3 regions of the Paenibacillus sp. 203 genome follow, and region 3 is predicted to be linked to each of the others. Evidence: riboswitches for the same ligand, from Rfam matches in the RefSeq annotation. Region 3 holds a riboswitch; each other region holds the start of a gene.

Region 1 (6,911 bases), on a different contig from region 3:
CATCCATATCGTGCGTTACGATTACAATGGTAACTCCCAGTTCACGGTTGATCTCCCGTAACACGCCCAAAATATCCGCGGTCGTCTGCGGATCAAGCGCCGAGGTCGGCTCATCACACAGCAGCACCGCAGGTCGATTCGCCAGCGCTCTGGCTATCGCCACGCGTTGCTTTTGGCCTCCGCTCAGTTGTGCCGGATACTGTTCTGCTTTATCAGCTAAACCGACGAATTGCAGGCATTCGCGCACACGTTCCGCTCTCTCTTTTTTCGCGACACCTGCCAGCTCTAACGGCATTGCCACATTTCCACTGACCGTCCGATTGTGAACAAGATGATAATGCTGAAAAATCATCCCTATGGATCGCCGCGCTTCTCGGAGACGTTTTTCCGGCATGCGAGTCAGATCTTCCCCGTTTACAACCACGTTTCCCTCATCCGGCCTTTCCAATACATTCATCAACCGGAGCAACGTAGACTTGCCGGCACCGCTGGCACCTATGATACCGTGAATTTCCCCCTCCTCCACTTGAAGGGACACGGATTGAACCGCATGAAATTGGCCGCTTGAGGTGGTATAATGCTTGCTTACCTGATGCAGCGTAATCATGAAACTTGGCCTCCTGATGATCCATTTCTGCGGGAAAATGTAATAAGCCCGCCAGCCCGGGCGGGTCTGTACGAGCCGTCAATTCCCATTGCATTAATATACCACAGAGCAGAAAACGGGCAAAGCATTTTGACAACAATTAACGTACATCCCATACCCCTACATAAGGAAAGCGGATACCGAATCCCCAAGCCAGCGTAAGCATCACCACAAAATAGAAAATAAATAAAATATCTACAGCCGAATAGCCAATCGCATAATAATACGTTCGCTTGGTTTCATTAGCAAAACCCTTGGCTTCCATAGCAATAGCAATGCGCTGCGCACGCCGGATACTTTGAGCGAGCAGCGGAATCGCATACCTGCGAAGCGTCGCATACATATTCCATTTGGACACATGCTGATGTAAACCTCGAATACGGTGGGCTTGTCTCAATGCCTGGAACTCCTCCACCATCATGGGCATCAGCCGCATGGCTGCCAAAAAGCTATACGCATACTTCGGAGGGAGCCTCCATTGCTGCATCAGTGAATAAAAAAGGTCCACCGGACGAGTCGTTAAACCAAACAGCAACCCTACCGCAGCCATACTCAGCGCACGAAAGCCCAGATGCATGCCTCGGTAAAAGCTTTCCTGCGTCACATGGATCAAGCCCCATGTCCACCAGGTCGTCACCCCTTTGCCGAACATCATCATGCCCGTTGAAGTTGAAAGAAACACCAATATAAAGGGAGATCCGTACAGCAGCAGCCTCTTCCATGGATGGCCTAACCAGACAAGCAGCAACAGCATAGAACACGCAACATTAAACATGACATTCGGATCATGAATGACTATAACGACCACAAACAGTATGGAAAACATAACGAGCTTTAAGCCCGGATTCACGCGATGCAGCCATGTTTTATGATGGGGAAAGGACAGGTTCATACTGTAGTTCCCCTTTCTGAATCCGCCATATATCGGTACAATATCGACGGACAATTTCCGGGTCATGTGTGACCATCAGAATGGCCGTGCCTGCCGCTCTCAACTGCTCCAACATATCCAGCATGACAAAGGTATTACGCGCATCCTGACCAAAAGTCGGCTCATCCAGCAGCAGCACTTCCGGCTCACGGATCATGGCCGTAGCAATACTCAACCGCCTTTTTTGGCCTAACGAAAGCTGATACGGATGACGCTCGTCCAGCCGCTCCAATCCGAACTGTACGAGCATCCGATCCACCCGCTCCCGGCACTGCTCAGCACTAAACAAGCTCTTCGGTAACGAATACTCTAGTTCCTTTCGTACGGTATGCGCTACGAATTGCAGCTCGGGATTTTGAAATGCGAACCCGATGCGCTCTGCCAGTTGTTCCGTACTGCCTGCCTCAATTCCGCGCACGCTATAACGTCCCTGTGTGCGAAGTAAACGCATCATGGAGAGCAGCAACGAGCTTTTGCCAGCCCCGTTTTCACCGACCACGCCAATCCAGTCGCCAGGCTTCACCTGCGCATGCTCCACATAAATCACTGAACTTAAACCGCGGAGACCACTAAAATGTTTCAGCTCCAGCAAATCAATCTCCGTACCATTCCCCGTACCATTCTGCTGTGTCACTGATTCACTCCAACGCGGCGAAGACGATTCATTCCATACTCCCGGGTACCACACGCCGTACTCAGACAATGCCTGCCGATGCACATGAAATACTTCTTCTGCCCTTCCATCCGCAATGATCTCCCCTTGAGCAGAAAGCACCACAATCCGATCCACATCATGGACGATTTCATTAATTTTATGCTCTACGATCACCAGCGTTTGGTCTACCGAAATGTTGCGAATGGTATCCCACACCTGTGTGGTGCCTTCCTCGTCCAACAAAGCCGTCGGCTCATCCAGAAAAAGCACTTCTGGCTCCATAGCCAGCACAGACGCAATCGCCAGACGCTGCTTCATTCCCTGTGACATGTTGCCAATGGGCATGTGTATATCATCCGTTGATAGACCAACCTGTATCAGCAGCTCGCGAATACGGGATTGCATCTGTTCCCGGGGAACCTGATTATTTTCCAACACAAAAGCCAGTTCCTCGTCTGCATATGACATACAGAACTGCGTATCAGGATCTTGAAATACAATACCTGAGACACTTGGGATTACAGCAGCATCGCATTTCATAGGCACTTCTATCGTGCGTGGAATCAGACCGCTTAACACTTGGAGCAGCGTTGATTTACCGCATCCACTCGGTCCCAGTAGCAGCAGCTTTTCCCCCTTGTGGACAGACAAAGACATATTGTGAAAAAGCAGCTCTTGCTCACCGGGAAATTTCAACCGTAGACGGGTGATCGAAGCCACCACATCTTCGGTTGCCCGGCTCATCAATCCAGCCCCTTATAATCTTGTTCCGTTGCAGGTCTCAAACTTCGTGTAACTCCGGTTACCTCCAATGCCTTAGCCAGATAGAACGCGAATACCCCGGCAATCACAATACTGCCAATCATCCGAAAGCCAATATACAAAACATAGTTCCAGGTCGATAGCTGATCGATATACCCGTAACTGAAGTCTAAAATCAGAGAAGTGACAGCCGCCCCAGCCGCAGCTAGCGAAGCAACCCATAGGTTTGCGTTCCGATACAGAAAAGCCGCAAAAAATAGCTCCGCTCCCAAGCCTTGCAGCAGGCCATAGTATAAGGTGGACATGCCCCATTCGCTTCCCAAAAAAGCGCTGACCGTTGCCGCTGCCACCTCTGCCAAAATCGCAACACCCGGCTTGCGAATGATGAGATAAGCAAACGTGCCTGCCATAAACCACATGCCATACATCAATTGCTCGGCGTGTAGACCAAATGGTTTCATCAAATCATAAGCAGGTCCCCATATTTTGTAGACCAACCCGAACACAACAGATATCACAATCGTGACCAAAATATCAGTCAGCTTCAACCCTTTGGACGCTCTTACAGCAGTATTCATTATTGCGTGCTCCCCTTTTTCCTTATAATTGGCCTCTTGGCCATAAAAAAAGCTTGTCTGGAGCTGAATCTCCAGGCAAGCTTTATGCGCAGTAAAAGGTGAAGCACCATACAAAACATCATTCGTCGATATGCCTTATATAACCAGTAGTCTAAGCTACTACACTGATACCAAGCCAAAGTCAGGGTCAAGGTAAAATGCTAGGACATACATTGAATCTATCGACAACCGCAAAACAAGCGGCATTCCTGTATAGTGTTCTTGGTTTCTCTACGCTGGCATTACCCAGATCAGATTTCACGGTCAGTGGCAAGGGCCACCCTCTCAGCCTGACTTTCTCAAGCTCCCGACAATGCTTTTTTAATTCACTATAATATATACCACATCTATGGCTTTGACAATCCTATAAACCGAAGAAACGTTTGGCTGTCTCCGTCGTCGCGATTTCGATCTCCATCATGCTTCGACCTGTACATTCGGCAACCGTAGCAGCAATATGAGCGAGATACACGGACTCATTACGCCCTTCTTTGGGCTTCACGGGCAAATTACGCGGGGTCAAAAATGGAGCATCCGTTTCAATCATCAGACGGTCCAAGGGAATATCTCTGACCAGTTCACGCAGATGTTTGCCACGCCGTTCGTCGCAAATCCAGCCGGTGATCCCGATATACAGTCCCATTTCTACATACGTATGCAATTCCTGTTCAGTGCCAGTAAAACAATGCACTACCGCTTTATCGACAAGCCCTTGATACTCCCGAAGCATAGCGACAAAGTCCTCATGTGCATCTCGTTCATGCAGAAATAACGGCATATTCAGCTCACCCGCCAGTTGGATTTGCTCCCCAAACCATCGACGCTGCACATCACGTGGTGAAAAATCACGGTTATAGTCCAATCCGCATTCCCCTATGGATACGACCTGCGGCTGACCCGCCAGCTGGCAGAGCTGCTGAATCGTGTCTGCGCTGCAGTCTTTGGCATCATGGGGATGCACGCCAGCTGTGGCATACAGCTTGCCCGGATAACGTGCTGCATACTGAGAAGCCTCCCGACTGCTGCGGACACTGGTCCCGGTAATAATCAGCGGTGAAATCCCTACAGCCGCGGCTCTCTCTACCACCTGTTCCCGATCTGCATGAAACGAACGGTGCATCAAGTTCACACCAATATCAATTAACGGTGTACCCCTTTCCATCTCAATCCCTCCTTCGCAAACTACAATCTCGGATCAATCGGCTCCGATTCCAGCGATAGCGCGGCAAGGACGCATTCATGAATACGATCTACCGTATCCTTGCGGACAAAACGTTCCACGCCTTCCACACCAAGCGCTCCTTCCATCAGGGCATGACGCTCCTTTTTGTTCGTTCGACGCTGCTTCAGACGTTTTAAATTCTCAGGGGCAAGATAATCCATACCGTAAATGATGTGCAAGTACTTCCGGCCTCTCACCTTGATTGCAGGTTGAATCATCTTGTCCCGATTTTTCATCAAAAAGCGTTCCGGCTTGATCACAATCCCCTCATGACCATCCTCTGTCATCTCGTTCCACCAGCGAATGACCTCTTCCTCGCTTGCTTCGTCCGTAATAACGCGATACTCTGTCTCCATAAACAGGGAAGACAGCCCAGCCAGCTCCCGGTTTTGCTCCATATGCCAAATATGAGAATGGTCGAAAAAAGTCTTTCCGCTGTGTGCCAGCGTATGGAACGGTGCGATACGAATTTCATCTAGACCGTCCACATCCCAGCAATATTTTTGAAAAGCCTCTTGAAACGTTACAGCATTCGCGTACTTCTGTTCCATTTCCTCCAACCAGTCTCCAACCTCTCGACCTGCAACCTTCGCCTGCTTCAGCTTGTCTACCAGCTTACTGCGATCCAGCAGAGCTGCTTCCCCCACATGGGCATACTGTGCAGCAATCAGTTCCCGAGCCTTGAGATTCCACGGTACAATTTCCGCATCCAGCAACACAAAATCCGTCTGGTTCCGTTCAAAATATCCAGCCGTCTGTAGATCCACATTCAGCTTTTCCAGCACTTGCTTCCCAAGGCTTTGTTCAAAGAAAGCTCTCCCGCTCCGACTGTAAATCGTGCCCAATGTCGGGTAGCCTACATATTGAACAGCAGCCTGTTCGTTTTTGAATAATAGCAAAATAGCCCGGCTACCCATATGTTTTTTCTCGGCAACCATCGTTTGTACTCCTTGTCCACGATAATAAGCTAGCGCCTCACGGGGATGCTCCAGATATCCTGCCTCTGCAGACACCGCTGGAGCAGGACTCATCGTCGGTGGAATATACACCAGCTCCTCCATGGGTACAGTTACATGTGACACGGTATCTATAGCGGATTTGATCCATTCTCCTTGTACGCGCACTTCGCCATACGATTCCGTCAGCACACTGTAACCAGCGATGAGCTTGCGTAAATTCGGCGGGGAAAACCGTTTTCTCTGCCACCGGACAAGTGGGCTATCGGGATCATTCGCATAGTTCTCATGTGCCGGAACACTGACAAATTCCTTTTCCGGATAACGATAAGCGGTCAGCATACCGCCAAATACCACACCCTGATCAATATTCACCGTCTGATTCACAAGGGTAGGCTGCGGTCTCGGATCATGTCCCCATACTACTATTTCTCCCGATTCATGGTCTACGAACCAATCCTTGCGAATCGGTTTTCCGTTCGCATCCTGTCCTTCCGTATCTCCATAACGGCAATAATCAGAAATACGTGCCGACTGTTTGCCAATAAAATGATCCTTAATCCCGGCATGAGCCACGACCACGTGTCGCAATCCATTTCTGCCAAAAATAAGATGAGAGGGTGCATGTAGCAGAAAATCTCTCAACTCACTTCTAAGCTGTTCCGCCGCTGCCTTGCCCGCTTTTTGTTCATATTGGGCCAGTTCCTCTGCAAATCGTTCATCGCCATGACTGAGAGTCACCTTTCTTCCATCGAGGTAACGCCCGATTTTCCAGCCATGATTGCTGTCAATCATATACGCTAGTCCGGCATCCACGTGCTTTTTCCAGAACTGCACCGCTTGTAACGATTCTGGGCCACGGCTCATCACATCCCCGACAGATACCAGTCTTCTGCCATCTGGATGATGGTATAGTCCTTCCGTATCTTCCGTATATCCTAGCCGCTCTATCACTTCCAGCATCTCACGATAGCACCCATGGATATCACCAATGATGTCAATACCTGAGCCAATCTCATGAAACAGTGGCTGCGCACGGCGGACAAAATTCATTTCTTCTATATCCTTAAGGATATAGCAAGCGTTAAAGCCTTCCTCACGGATACCACGCAGGTTCCGCTT
Region 2 (6,911 bases), on a different contig from region 3:
AATGACATCAAAATTGTAGGTTGGGAAATCTTTGTTGATCAGCGATTGCTCCTCAGTTTGCTTTGGATCAATGCGGTTGAACTGACCTGCAGACCACTCCAGCCATTCCTGAATTTCAGCACCGGTCACTTCTACAGCATGAACCGTGTTCGGATACACATACAGGTCGGATACGTTTTTAATCGCTACCGTACCTTCAGGAATGTTGGTGTAATACTCGGCTCCGTTTCGACCGCCGGCCTTGAATGGAGCGCCTGCCGACAATACTGGAAGTTTTTCGTATTCAGTTCCTTTAAGATGGTTTTGAACATACCATTTCTGTGCATTCGTCACGATTTGAATGGAAGGGTCGTCCTGCACTAATGCAAAATAGCTGGTAATCGGTGCAGTCGTTGTTCCGACAGGTTGACGAATATAATCCAAGGTTCCTTGATGCTCTTCCTTGATCGAATCTGTCAGTTTGTAGTCAGGAGTAAACTGCACAGCCTGGTTAGTGGTATTCACAACCGGACGTACTTCAGACTGAGAGTTTGTTACGTTCCACTCGCGGTTTTTCTTTTCCAGGCTCAGGTCAATAATACCCAGCTCCTTGCCCCATGAGGAAGCTTCCACGGCCGGTACGCCGTTAATGGTTCCTTTATCTAGATCTACACCCTTCATTTCTTTAAAATCAGGACCAGGGAAAGATTTATGAGCATGCCCAAACAGAATAGCGTTAATTCCGTCCACCTGGCTTAAATATTTAACGGCATTCTCCATCATTGGCGTTTGCGGCACATCCTCATAACCTGTGTGCGCAAGCACGACAATAATGTCAGCACCTTCCGTCTTCATTTGAGGAATAAACTTTTTCGCCGTTTCCACAATATCCTTTGTAACGACTTTATCCTTCAAATTGGCTTCATCCCACTGCATAATTTGAGGTGTGACCAAGCCGATGACACCCACTCTGAGCGTATGCTCTTCACCTTTCTCATCCGTTACCGTTTTATCAAGAATTTGATAAGGGGTAAAATAATTTTTAGTAGCTTGCCCCCCCTTATCAACATAAACATTCGCATTTACGTAAGGGAAATCGGCTCCCTTGAGCGATTTTTCCAGAAAATCGAGACCATAGTTGAATTCGTGGTTGCCCACTGTCGCCGCATCATAGCCCATCAAGTTCATCATCTTGTAGACTGGATGGACACCGCCTTCTTTTTCATAGGTTTTGTTTCTGGCCATATAATCGCCTAATGGATTGCCCTGTAACAAATCACCGTTATCGAACAGCATGCTGTTTCTTGTTTCACTACGCGCCTGTTGGATCAAACTGGCTGTGCTAATCAGGCCATATTCGTTGGTTTCTTTGTCCGAATAGTAATCGTAGTTCATCAGGGATGCATGAATATCCGTTGTTTCCATGATCCGCAAATTCACTGTAGCGCTATCGCGAGAATTGCTAGCTGCCCAGGTTGGAGCGGCTGAAAACACCAGCATGCTACAAGCTACAACGGTTGCTGTAAACCCTTTAAACCAATTTTTACGAAATAACAAAATATACCCCTCCTCATTAAGGTGTATGCCTCATATACATACTTTTGCACATATATGTAAGCCTTGAACCCACCATTTCTATTTTAATCCAACGCCAGACAAAAGAGTAGTCATTCACTTAAATTATTTATGAAAAAATAATTAATTCTCTCAAAAATAAAAAACCAGCAAACCTCCTAAAAAACTCGGAGATTCACTGGTTTATCCATTTATATTCTCATTATTTATTCCACACTTGGCGCTCCGTTTGCTGACCCACATACTCAATGCGAGTCGGATTCACGTCCAGAATGACATAATCGGGATCATCCGGTCCGGAAAACCATTCCTTCAAGGAATCGTTCCACACTTGTTTGCGTAGCCCCTCATCAGCTGTAATCTGGACAGTAGCCTCCACTTCTACGACTTCCTTTGTACCGCCAACTTCATAACCCAGCAGCAGATAAGCATTCGGATTATCCTTTAGCTCATCCACTTTATGCGTTTTGCGATCTGTCGCCAGATGAATGTTCATTCCATCGTTAAAAAGGGCCATATAGCGTACTTTCGGTTTGCCACCCTCTACCGTACCTAACGAGCAAAATTTGTTGTTATCCAAAGCCTTCACAATGGCTTGTTCTAGTTGGCTACGATCCAATGTTTCCGTTTTACCCACAGTACAACAACTCCTTTTCACGAATTAGAATTCTTTACGGCCATGCCATTGGGCACCAGCCCATCTGAACCTACCTGCGCAGCTGTTCTGAAAATAACATGACCCGATCAGATCGGATTGATGCATGCTCATTTTCAGATCAAAGCTCACAGTAAAAGTGTACCCTGTCGTTCGGCAAATGAACCGTCATCTCTTCCTCCATGCTGGACAGACCCGCATTCAAGGCATATAATCGTCGTAGTAAACCCGAATAAATGAACCCATTAAACCATACAATGCCAGGGGTGCTGGAATCGGCCGGCTGAGAGTGTGTCCCAAGACACTGACCCTTACAACCTGATCTGGGTAATGCCAGCGTAGGAATGCTTAAGCAAGATGTGCCTTTTTACATAGGACCATCCCTTACTTTGGTATATACAAGCGCAAGCGTCCCGGAAACTCGGGGCGCTTTTTTTGTTGAAGATTAAGTTGTTGGAAAGATCGCGTCCGGCAGATGTTATTTTTATGAAAATGGGGAACATAAGCTGTCTGATTGGATGGATAACGGGTAATTAAAGGAGAGAACACAACGATGAAGCGCATGAAAATATTAAGCCTGGGACTGATCAGTCTGTGGCTCATGGCCCTGACCCTGACCGCTTGCGGTGGAAGTCCCTCCACATCCCAAGAAGCGGCTCCCGCTACCAACACTCAAACGTCTACTCCGGCAAAGGAGCTCAAAGATGTTAAAGTCGTGCTCGACTGGACACCCAATACGAATCATACGGGACTCTATGTTGCCAAGGACAAAGGATTTTACGAAAAAGCAGGTCTGAATGTCCAAATTATTCAACCTGGTTCAGGCGGAGCCGATCAAATGGTTGCCTCTAATGCTGCACCTTTTGGTATCAGCTACCAAGAAGGCGTCACACAGGCTCGTACGCAAGGCGTGCCGCTTGTATCCATCGCTGCGGTGATTCAGCATAATACCTCAGGCTTCGCAGCCCCGGTAGATCGCGGAATTAAGAGCCCGAAAGATTTTGAAGGTAAAAAATACGGCGGTTGGGGCTCTCCCGTAGAAGAAGCGGTCATGAAATCCATCATGGATTCAGACAAAGGCGATGTGAGCAAAGTGAAGATCGTCAACATGGGCAATGCAGACTATTTTACAGCCGTGAAGCGGGATATCGACTTTGCCTGGATTTTCTACGCATGGACCGGAATTGAGGCCCAGCTTCGAGGTGAGCCATTGGATATGCTGTATGTAAAAGATTATTCCAAAAGCCTCGATTACTATACACCTGTAATTGTGAGCAACGAACAGACAATAAAAAATGATCCAGAACTGGTCAAAGCGTTCATGGACGCTACCGCACAAGGCTATGAATACACTATCGCCCATCCAGAAGAAGCCGCGGACATCTTAAGCAAAGCTGTACCGGAGCTGGATAAAAAACTGGTACTTGCCAGCCAAAAATGGCTAAGCCCGCGTTATCAGGACGATGCCGCGCAATGGGGTGTGCAAAAAGCGGAGGTATGGCAAAACTATTCGGACTGGATGTACGAACGCAAGCTGCTCAGCAAGCCTTTGGAAGTGGATAAAGCCTTCACAAACGACTTCTTGCCCAAGCGCTGATCATTTGTTAAAACGCTAAATAAGACTGAACTAGAGAAGTGAACGAAGTGCCACTACGCAGCCGGATGGTGCTTCCCATCGCTGTTGTACCTAGATTTCTTTTATGAATATCCAGAGGTTGAAATCTGGGTACAATGGCGAACGCTAACGCTTGTACAGCACCATTCCGCCCACTTCGTTCTTTTGCTTGTTTTGCTTTTATAAAAATGCTACAACCTAGCTTTAAAAATAAGGTGCTTTTTAAGGCGGTTGGCAGCGTAGCGGTTCATTTGAATCTGGAGAAGCGCAGCGATCGTAAGATCAAATGAAACGCGAAGCGGTCTCCCCGCCTTAAACCACCCTATTTTCTCAAAACAACTCCACAATAAAGGACAGGTGAATTTTCATGGCTAACACACTGCTCAGTATTCAAGTAATCCCTAAAACTCCTAATAACGAGGACTCTTACCCGTATGTAGATAAGGCGATTGAGGTCATTCAGCGCTCCGGCGTCAAGTATCAGGTGAACCCATTGGATACGACCATGGAGGGCGAGCTCGACGAGTTGCTGAAAGTGGTTAAAGAAATGCACGAGGCTTTGACGGAAGCGGGTAGTCCCAGCGTCATTTCACAGATCAAAATCGCACATAACCCACAAGGCATCAGCATGAACAAGCTGACCGAGAAATATCGCCCATGAATCCGAAAGGCAAGAACGCGTCCTGGTGGAAAAGCGTATGGCCGCCCCTTGTGGCGGTCCTCTTCTTTTTAGCGGCTTGGCAAGGAGCGGTTTCCTATTTACATATTGAATCCTGGCTGCTGCCAGCTCCATCCCTAATCGTACAAGAGGGCATGGCGCAATCGGCGTTGCTTGGCACCCATACATGGGCTACAATTCGTCTGACACTTGCGGGATTCGCTATAGGGACAGCTACGGGACTGCTGATCGCCATCGTTCTTCATACGATTCCTTTTCTCAAATCTGCTCTATACCCGCTCTTGATCCTTAGCCAAAACATTCCGATTATCGCCCTCGGTCCGTTGCTCATGGTATGGTTTGGTTTTGGCGTGCTGCCCAAGCTTATGGTCATTACTTTAGTATGCTTTTTTCCCGTGGCTGTAGCGGCCATGGACGGGCTGACTCGAACAGACCGTACGATGATGAACTATATGCGGATGTCGGGTGCAAGCCGCATGTCTATTTTTATGAAGCTGGAGCTGCCACATTCCCTGCCGCAAGTCTTTTCTGGCGTTAAAATTGCTGCTACCTATAGTGTGATGGGCGCGATCATTGCCGAATGGATCGGAGCTAGTGAAGGAATTGGATATTATATGCTGCTGCAAAAATCGGCCTATCGCACGGACCTCATTTTTGCAGCCATCGGCATTATTGTCGCACTCAGCTTACTCATGTTTGTGGTTATTTTACTACTGGAGAAATGGTTGGTTCGCTGGAAACCCGATCGAGAGTAGCTTCCTCCTTGAATTAAATACAGCAAAGAAAGGACGTAGCGCGTATGAGTCTGCATCCGATTGACTTATCATCACACAACGTGGCTAATGAACAACGAGCCGGGGAACAACAGAGTCCTTCAACTGCTCCTCCTGCTTTGGAATTGGACGGGATCAGCCTTGCCTTCCGTGAAAAGCGAAGCTTACTGCCCGTACTGCAGGATGTATCCCTCACAGTCAAGCCGGGAGAATTCGTTTCCCTCATCGGTCCGTCAGGCAGCGGCAAAAGCACGCTATTTCACATCATCGGTGGGCTACTCAAACCCCAGCAGGGACGTATCCGTATGCACGGACGGGACATGACTGGTGAACGTGGTCATATCAGCTATATGCCGCAGCAGCCCGCCCTTTTTCCGTGGCGTACCACGCTGGACAACGTACTGCTTGGGCAGGAAAATGCTCCACGTAAAAGTACAGCAGTCCCCCCTGAGTACGCCAGTGAACGCGAGCGTCGCAAAGAAGCCTTGCAATGGCTCGAGCAAGTTGGACTAGGCAAATTCGTCAAGGCGTACCCACATACGCTGTCTGGTGGAATGCAACAGCGCGCCGCCTTTCTACGAGCACTACTCAGCCCGCAGGAATTAATGCTGCTGGATGAGCCGTTCAGCGCACTCGATGCGCTGACACGTGCAGACATGCAGCAATGGTTATTACGCATGTGGGAGAAGAATCGCCGTTCTGTGCTGTTTATTACCCACAGCATTGAAGAAGCGCTGCTGCTCTCAGACCGCATCTATGTGCTGTCGGCACGACCTGCTTCGGTGGTGCATGTCGTAGATGTCCCTTTTCCCCGCCCGCGTAGGGAACAAATCATCCTCGATCCGCTCTTTATTGAATGGAAGCGGACCATGACCAGCTGGATGCGCGAGGAAAAGTACAAACTGGACGCCAACATGGACAATGCTCAGAGCGTCCACAAGAATATCCCGGAAGATGGATTGAATCGACATGAGTGACGTAAAAGTTCGATGTGCATTGAAATGGAACAGCCAAACAAAGCCAGGCTTGGATTTGACCGCAATTGAGCCCGCTCCATTGATCGACGCGCATATTCATGTAGACAGCTACCCGCCTGAACAACAGGAGTTATTGCTCGCTTCACTTGCCGATAGCAGCGTCCAAGCCGTGATAGCCGTGTCGATGCATCTGAGCTCCAGCCGAGCCAATCTACGGTTAGCCAAGCGTTACCCCGAGCTGGTACGGCCAGCCTTTGGCTTTCATCCCGAACAGGCTCTTCCACCGCAAGCTGAGCTTGACCTCTTATTCGACTGGATGGACGAACATATACAGCGGATGGTCGCCGTGGGTGAAGTCGGCTTGCCCTATTACAATCGGATGGAAGCCTCACAGAGCGGTTCACCTTTTGACCTCGCTCCCTACATAGCGCTGCTGGAGCGTTTTATCCAGTTTGCAAGCAAGCATAACAAGCCCATTGTCCTGCACGCCGTTTATGAGGACGCAGACATCGCCTGTGACCTTCTGGAACGTCACAGCGTCACGCAGGCGCATTTTCACTGGTTTAAAGGCTCTGCCGCCACAACCGAACGTATGGCGCGGAACGGCTATTATGTCTCCTTCACACCGGATCTCCTGTACGAAGAAGAGATCCGCAGT
Region 3 (6,911 bases):
GGCTGTGTTCAACAAAACAGCATCTGCCCCTAACTGCATCGCCATTGCCGCGTCACCGGGTGAGCGAATACCCGCATCGACAATAACCGGAACCTCCGCCTGTTCAATAATTAGCCCTAATGAAAACGGATTGAGCAAACCATGTCCTGTACCAATCGGTGAAGCTCCAGGCATAACGGCGTGTACTCCAAGCTCTTGTAGCCTCTTTGCTAGAATCACATCGTCCGATATGTAGGGCAGCACGATAAAGCCTTCTTCTAACAGCTTATCACTAGCTTTCAACGTTTCAAAAGGGTCAGGGAGCAGTGTCTTGCTATCCCCAATGACTTCCACCTTAATCATATCGCACAGGCCGGAGGCTTTTGCCAATTGGGCAATACGAATCGCCTCCTCTGCTGTTGTAGCCCCTGCTGTGTTGGGAAGAAGTGTATACCGGCTCAAATCCAGCATATCGAGAAAATGCTGCTTATCCCGTTCCTCCAAGTTCAATCTCCGTACAGCAAACGTCAATATTTCCGTCTCAGCAGCCTCTACGGCTTGGGATTGGATATCCAGATCAGAGAATTTTCCTGTTCCCAACAACAACCTCGAGGTAAAAGATGCTTTTCCAATGGTTAACATAATCAACCGCCTCCCACAAAATGTACAATTTCTAGGCAATCTCCATCCTTCAGTACCGCTTCATCATGATCTTCACGGCTCAATATATGCCGATTCAGCTCCACCACTACGGTTTTCACCTTTACATCAAGCTCATGTAGCAATTGATTCACATGAGTGATTCGATTAGAAAAGGTCATGCTCTGGCCGTTAATCGTCAGCTTCATAAGCTTTTCTCCTTGAGGAGCTCCGAAGAAAAACTACTTATCCCAAGTTCTGCTGCACCAGCTCCATTAAGCATAGCTGCCATCGCACGCCCGGTAGCATCACTCAGCAGGACACCGTTGCGATAATGCCCAACCGCAGCAAATACGCCCTCGACCCCAGGAACAGTACCTATAAAAGGATGGCCTGATGCAGCCTGCGGACGTAAGCCCGCCCAAGCGCGTATAAAAGAAGCTTCACGGACGCACGGCAGCCAGGCAGAGGCACGTGCCAGCAACCCCTCCAAGCCTCCTACGGTCACTTCTTCGTCATATTGATGCGGAAGGCTCGTTGCCCCAATCCAAAGCTCGTTATTCTGTTTAGGCACGAGGTAAATATCATCAGCATAAATGGTGTATTCTAATGGGTGATCCTTCAAGGAGACCGCTACCGCTTCGCCCTTGACCGAATAAAGTGGATATTCAAATCCAACCTGCGCCAGTAATTTCATGCTATCCAAGCCTCCAGCAATAATGACCTGATCGCAGGAAAAAAAGCCGCTATCTGTTCGGACACCGCAAACTCGACCATCCTGTATGACCAGTTGCTCTGCCCGTGTACCAGACCATACCGTTGCTCCCAGCACCGCAGCAGCACCTGCATAAGCACGACAAAGCTGGACAGGAGCCACTTGTGTCTCCTTTGAACGATATATTGCTCCGATCGCTTGTTCATCCAAACCTGGAATTCGTCGGGCCAATTCCCTCGCATCCCACCAGATAGGACAATCATCCTCTCGCGTTTTAGCAGCTTTCCAGCGTTTTTGGCCTTCAGTTTCCGTACGGAAAGGGGTCACAAATCCTTCTGTACGGAATTCCACCGAAATACCCGACAAACGCTCCAGATCACAAACAAGCTCAGGGAATGCATCTCGACTTCTGCGAGCAAATCGTGCCAGCTCAGAGTCGGTGAACTCTTCACTTTCCGCTGCCAGCATTCCAACCGCTGCTCCTGAGGCTCCCTCACCCGGGATCAATCGTTCCAGCATGATCGTACTTCTTCCCTCCTTGGCCACATGATAAGCAATGGAACTGCCGATGACACCTCCACCTATGACCAAGCATTCAGCATGTCCTATCGCTCTTGCCTCTGTGTGTATCTTTAGCATTTGTTCCGTGTCTCCTCTCCATAAACCATTCTGCTTTCAGCTTGCCTCTACTCTCGTTTTCTCGCTACAAGCTGTGAACTACAAGATCTGCCATTCGCCTATATTCCATCGCAGCTGCAACGGGCGACTCAGCCTCCCATATACCAGACATCACCGCAATTCCGCTTGCTCCGGCCATATAAAGCTCCGGGATATGGTGCGGTTGTATGCCGCCCAGCGCGATCACCGGAATGTTCGACAGCCTGCAAATATGTTCAAGCTGAGCTAAACCCCGCGGTACAATACCGGGCTTACAATGGGTCTCATATACGTGACCATAAAGTACATAGTCTGCTCCTGCCTGCTCGGCAGTCTGCGCCTCCTCCAAGGAATGCACAGACACTCCACAGCGTGTACTCTTTGAAAGTAGGCTTTTCACATCCACAACAGGTAATCCATTAGCTGGTAGCTGGACGGTTCCAACCAAAGTAAGTAAAGCTACATCCACACGATCATTTACTACAATTTGTTGCAAAGGAACTTCCTGCTCCACCATGCTGCGAGTCAAAGAAAGCAATGCAGAGGCACCATTCTGTTTTAAACGTGCGTGTACATAATGAACATACGGACAAATCATAGCAGCCACTCGGGCGGCTTGTGCAAAAGTGCCCTTTTCCATCGAAATTGCGTGTAATTCGATTTTGTCTTCACCTCACATTGGATTAAAGGATCTAAGCTTAGCAGCCACGTCTACCAGCAGTAATGAAAGGGGATTGTATGTGAATCCGTCTACGGAAGCTCGAACAACTTAAAATGAACGAAACGCAAAAAAACCACTTCCCCAAGGAAGTGGTTTAACGAACGTCCAATAATCGAACGGACCATGATATCCGTATACGTGTATCGTCCCACGCACAAACAAAATAAAGATGGTGTTGCCTTGTTTGTACGGCGCTCACTTCCCTACGCTGGCATAACCCAGATCAGGTGCAAAGGGTCCGAAATCCATTTATTCCGTCTCAGCCGCATGGGCGGCTCCCCTAGTGTGACTATTTTATTGTATAAGCTAAAGATAGCTTAGCATATTTTCCTAATTCTGCAAACCCCACTTCGTGTGAAATATGCAGAACTGGATTTAACTGATTTTAGTTAACTTTACTTGACCACTCTTCCACATTCCACGTTTTGGTTACCCAATCCTCGTAAAAGTCCGGTTCGTGAGATACAAGCAATACCGTCCCTTTGTATTCCTTCAAGGCACGTTTCAGCTCATCCTTTGCTTTAACATCCAAGTGGTTGGTAGGCTCATCGAACAATACCCAGTTGCTTTCACGCATTAACAGTTTGCAAAGACGGACTTTAGCCTGTTCTCCACCACTAAGCGCAGATAGCGGACGTGTGATATGCTCATTTTTCAAACCGCAGCGCGCCAAATGCGCTCGTACTTCATGCTGGTTCAAATGCGGAAATTCATTCCACACATCGTCAATCGGTGTAATTTTCTCCGCCTTTACTTCCTGCTCAAAATAAGCGGGCTGCAAAAAATCACCTTGATAGGTTTTTCCACTGATTGGCGGAATTTTTCCCAATATGGTTTTGAGCAATGTCGATTTACCGACACCGTTGTAGCCAACAATTGCAATTTTTTCGCCACGTTCAATCGTCATGGACATTTTAGGCAAAAGGGCATGTGTATAACCAATCTCAAAATCAATACCCTCAAATACCGTCTTTCCGCTTGCACGTGCCTCTTTGAACTGAAAGGTTGGTTTTGCGGCTTCTTCAGGCTTATCAATACGTTCGATCCGATCAAGCTGCTTTTCACGGCTCTTTGCTCGGCCTGAGGTAGAAGCACGCGCTTTATTGCGCTGAATAAAATCTTCCTGTTTCTTTATAAAGTCCTGTTGCTTCTCATAAGCATCAATATGCTGAGCTTTGTTCAGATCCGCCATTTCAAGAAACTTTTCATAGTTAGCTGAATAACGGGTCATCTTGGCAAATTCAAGATGGTAAATAACATTAACGACCTGGTTCATAAACTCAGTATCATGTGAAATAAGGATAAAAGCATAGGGATAATCCTTCAAATAGCGCGTAAGCCATTCAATATGCTCTACATCCAAGTAGTTGGTAGGCTCATCCAGCAGCAGGACATTCGGCTTTTCCAACAGCAATTTAGCAAGAAGCACCTTTGTCCGTTGCCCGCCGCTAAGTGCAGATACATCCCGATCCAGTCCTATGGCCGACAGACCTAGTCCATTCGCCATTTCTTCAACCTTCACATCAATGAGGTAAAAATCGCCCATATCCAGTTGCTCCTGAATTTCACCCATCTGTTCCAGCAACACTTCCAACTCTTCAGGAGAAGCATCCCCCATTTTGTCAGTAATCTGCATCATTTCCTTTTCCAATTCCAACAAAGGAAGAAAAGCGTCTTTTAATACATCACGTACCGTTTTGCCCGGTGTCAGCTTGGTGTGCTGATCCAGATAACCGTAACGTACACGTGGAGTCCATTCCACTTTACCCTCATCCTTAAGCAATTTTCCAGTGAGAATGTTCATGAGTGTCGATTTACCAACACCGTTAGCTCCTACCAAACCTACACGTTCCCCCGCAAGCAATCGAAAGGAAACATTTTTAAATAATGCGCGGTCCCCAAAGTTGTGGGATACATTTTCTACAGTCAATAAACTCATAAGCTGTTTTTGGCTCCTTATTGTCATCGGCGCTGCCGACTGTTCTTATTTCATATGCATTTCGTTTCTTTCAAAGCTTTATTGTAGCACATTCTACAACCATATCGGAATATTGAAAACAGTGAATTTTAAGGTTTTTTGGTATGGATCTGCCTAAAAAAACAAAAACCACCCATGAGGGTGATTATTTTAAGCCATTATAACATTTGTACTCAAAGTATCCCGCAGCTGCTGCAGATTTTTCATCCGTAAAACGTTCACTCGCTTTAAAGGGAGCTGGACATGAATCTCTATAAAAATATTTCATTCTAGTATCTGGTTCTATGCCACCGATAATGTCTTGCTTTCTGACGACTCTCCCACCACCAAATCCATAGTTATTGTAATACCTGTCTCCGACCGGAATGCCTTGGATAAACGCGATCAGACCCACATCATCTATCGTGTTGTACCACTCCTCTTGCGGAATGATCGGTAGTGTGAATGTATAGGATATGCCGTTACGTGCAGCTTTTTCGTTATGGACATTAATAATTCGCGCCAGGTCCTCTTGAACGCTGCCAACAATAGTGGAACGACGTATTTGCTCAAAAGTTTCTGAATTATTCAGTAAAGATATAGGAGTCTGATCCTGAAGTTCCTTTTGAAAGCCCTCCACCCACCTGTGATTCCGCGCATCGTATGCGTGCACATAATTATCCAAGCTGAACCCCACACTGTTGCCTACTGAATCAACAATAGCATATGGCTTTTTTTCGCTCCATTTGTGGGCAATAGCAGCTTGTCCACGCTCGTCTGTATAGGCTTCTGAAGTGAACGCATAATAACCGTCATAATCCAGAATTACAATGGCTGGTATATAATCCAATAATGCACGTTGTGCTACTATATCCTCATCAATGCCTACATTAAGAAAAAGGGTATGCAGGAACGTGTTCAGCGCTGCTTCTTTATCTACACGAAAAAACTTATCCGATCCGTATCCGGCCTCGCGTTCCTGACGTTCATTCTGTGAGAGCACGACCCCTGCATCCTGAACTGCGGTACGAAGAGCTGACGTATATTTCATTTCTAGCTGCTGCACTTCACGCTGATTCTGCACCCGTAAGTCACTAACTACACCAAAGGGCAAAAACAAAAGTATAAATATGACTGCAAAATCAGTAATCTTCATTCAGAACCATGCCCCCGTAAGAAGCTGTAACTGCCGGCTTGCCGCTATCTGCCCCACCGAGAAGCCATGATTTGTACAAGTTCGCAGGAGTCCGATTCGTATTATGTAACCGGACCGTAAAATAATCCCCGGCCATCAAGGTATACCGACGTGTCTGATCTGATTTTGGCTGCTGATTGTCAGGAAACAGTACAGGCAAGATTTGCGGATTATAGTACCCATCATAGACAGTTTCATAGTTGCCTAGGAAACTGTCTGGCTTCGCGGCATCCGCATAGTCCGGTACATACTTTTTGTGCATATGCTCCAAGTCAACTTCGTACGTATTGCCTGTCAGTTCCAGATCACGCATAAAATCGTTATACATCGTCGGTGTAATGTAACCTTTGGTTCTTACCATATCAACAAAACGTACAGTTGAATGATATGTATTTAACCCGGATATATCATCCTGCCGTTCAGCAGCTTGAACTGCGGGTACGATGTACAAAAGCAATACAGCGAGCAGCGTCCCCAACAACTTGGATATTGTTTGAACCACTTCAGTCTTCCCCCAATTTCTCAAAACGTACAGATGTTATGTCCCCATTCCCATTACGCTGTGGATACATGGAATATAAAGAGGAAGCATCCAGGGCAGATACATCAGGCTCAAATGGTTCAGAATACACATCGTACTCTGTCCCGTCGACTTGAACCGAAATCCCCTCCTGTAAGTTCATGCGAATTGCCTGTATGACCTGAGCTCCTTTAATCCGTTCCGGCAATTCCACCCGAGCAGTACGGGCTATTCGCCCTTCAGAATGCTCCTCTTGCTGTGATCTTAATTCCAGTGCACCATCCAGCTGGCTGGACAAGTTTGCTGCCGTTACACATGCGGTTATGAACAGAATAACTGACACACCAAGCCGCAGCATACTTGAAGCGTGATCAGACATACTCTCATCCCCCTTATGATTATTATCTTTGCTGTAGTGCTTAGGACTGGGTAAACAACAACCCACGGACAACGTTCGATTTGTCCTTTACGATTTCAGCCTTGAATTTGCCACTTGGATTTACGTATTCATTCTCTTTCTCATTAAGC

The links. Region 3 has a riboswitch for thiamine pyrophosphate ahead of WA407_RS08120 (thiamine phosphate synthase). Riboswitches for the same ligand answer to the same signal wherever they lie in the genome.
Region 1: it holds a riboswitch for thiamine pyrophosphate, as region 3 does, so the genes downstream of both, WA407_RS19420 (ECF transporter S component) here and WA407_RS08120 (thiamine phosphate synthase) in region 3, are expected to answer to the same signal.
Region 2: it holds a riboswitch for thiamine pyrophosphate, as region 3 does, so the genes downstream of both, WA407_RS17145 (ABC transporter substrate-binding protein) here and WA407_RS08120 (thiamine phosphate synthase) in region 3, are expected to answer to the same signal.

What each region holds. Positions count from the first base shown of each region.
Region 1 covers NZ_JAXCHD010000008.1:195,883-202,793, reverse strand. Annotated here, with positions in the region: gene WA407_RS19435 (methionine ABC transporter ATP-binding protein) at 1-607, opposite strand, end outside; gene WA407_RS19430 (energy-coupling factor transporter transmembrane component T family protein) at 747-1,538, opposite strand; gene WA407_RS19425 (ABC transporter ATP-binding protein) at 1,513-2,976, opposite strand; gene WA407_RS19420 (ECF transporter S component) at 2,976-3,572, opposite strand; TPP riboswitch at 3,822-3,931, opposite strand; gene WA407_RS19415 (TatD family hydrolase) at 3,976-4,773, opposite strand; gene WA407_RS19410 (polynucleotide kinase-phosphatase) at 4,794-6,911, opposite strand, start outside.
Region 2 covers NZ_JAXCHD010000007.1:56,854-63,764, reverse strand. Annotated here, with positions in the region: gene WA407_RS17155 (bifunctional 2',3'-cyclic-nucleotide 2'-phosphodiesterase/3'-nucleotidase) at 1-1,536, opposite strand, end outside; gene WA407_RS17150 (pyridoxamine 5'-phosphate oxidase family protein) at 1,757-2,191, opposite strand; TPP riboswitch at 2,462-2,571, shown strand; gene WA407_RS17145 (ABC transporter substrate-binding protein) at 2,763-3,806, shown strand; gene WA407_RS17140 (MTH1187 family thiamine-binding protein) at 4,192-4,485, shown strand; gene WA407_RS17135 (ABC transporter permease) at 4,482-5,258, shown strand; gene WA407_RS17130 (ABC transporter ATP-binding protein) at 5,303-6,253, shown strand; gene WA407_RS17125 (TatD family hydrolase) at 6,246-6,911, shown strand, end outside.
Region 3 covers NZ_JAXCHD010000003.1:365,244-372,154, reverse strand. Annotated here, with positions in the region: gene WA407_RS08135 (thiazole synthase) at 1-621, opposite strand, end outside; gene thiS (sulfur carrier protein ThiS) at 624-827, opposite strand; gene thiO (glycine oxidase ThiO) at 824-1,972, opposite strand; gene WA407_RS08120 (thiamine phosphate synthase) at 2,037-2,630, opposite strand; TPP riboswitch at 2,895-3,003, opposite strand; gene WA407_RS08115 (ABC-F family ATP-binding cassette domain-containing protein) at 3,097-4,650, opposite strand; gene WA407_RS08110 (hypothetical protein) at 4,835-5,824, opposite strand; gene WA407_RS08105 (hypothetical protein) at 5,811-6,365, opposite strand; gene WA407_RS08100 (hypothetical protein) at 6,367-6,762, opposite strand; gene WA407_RS08095 (hypothetical protein) at 6,803-6,911, opposite strand, start outside.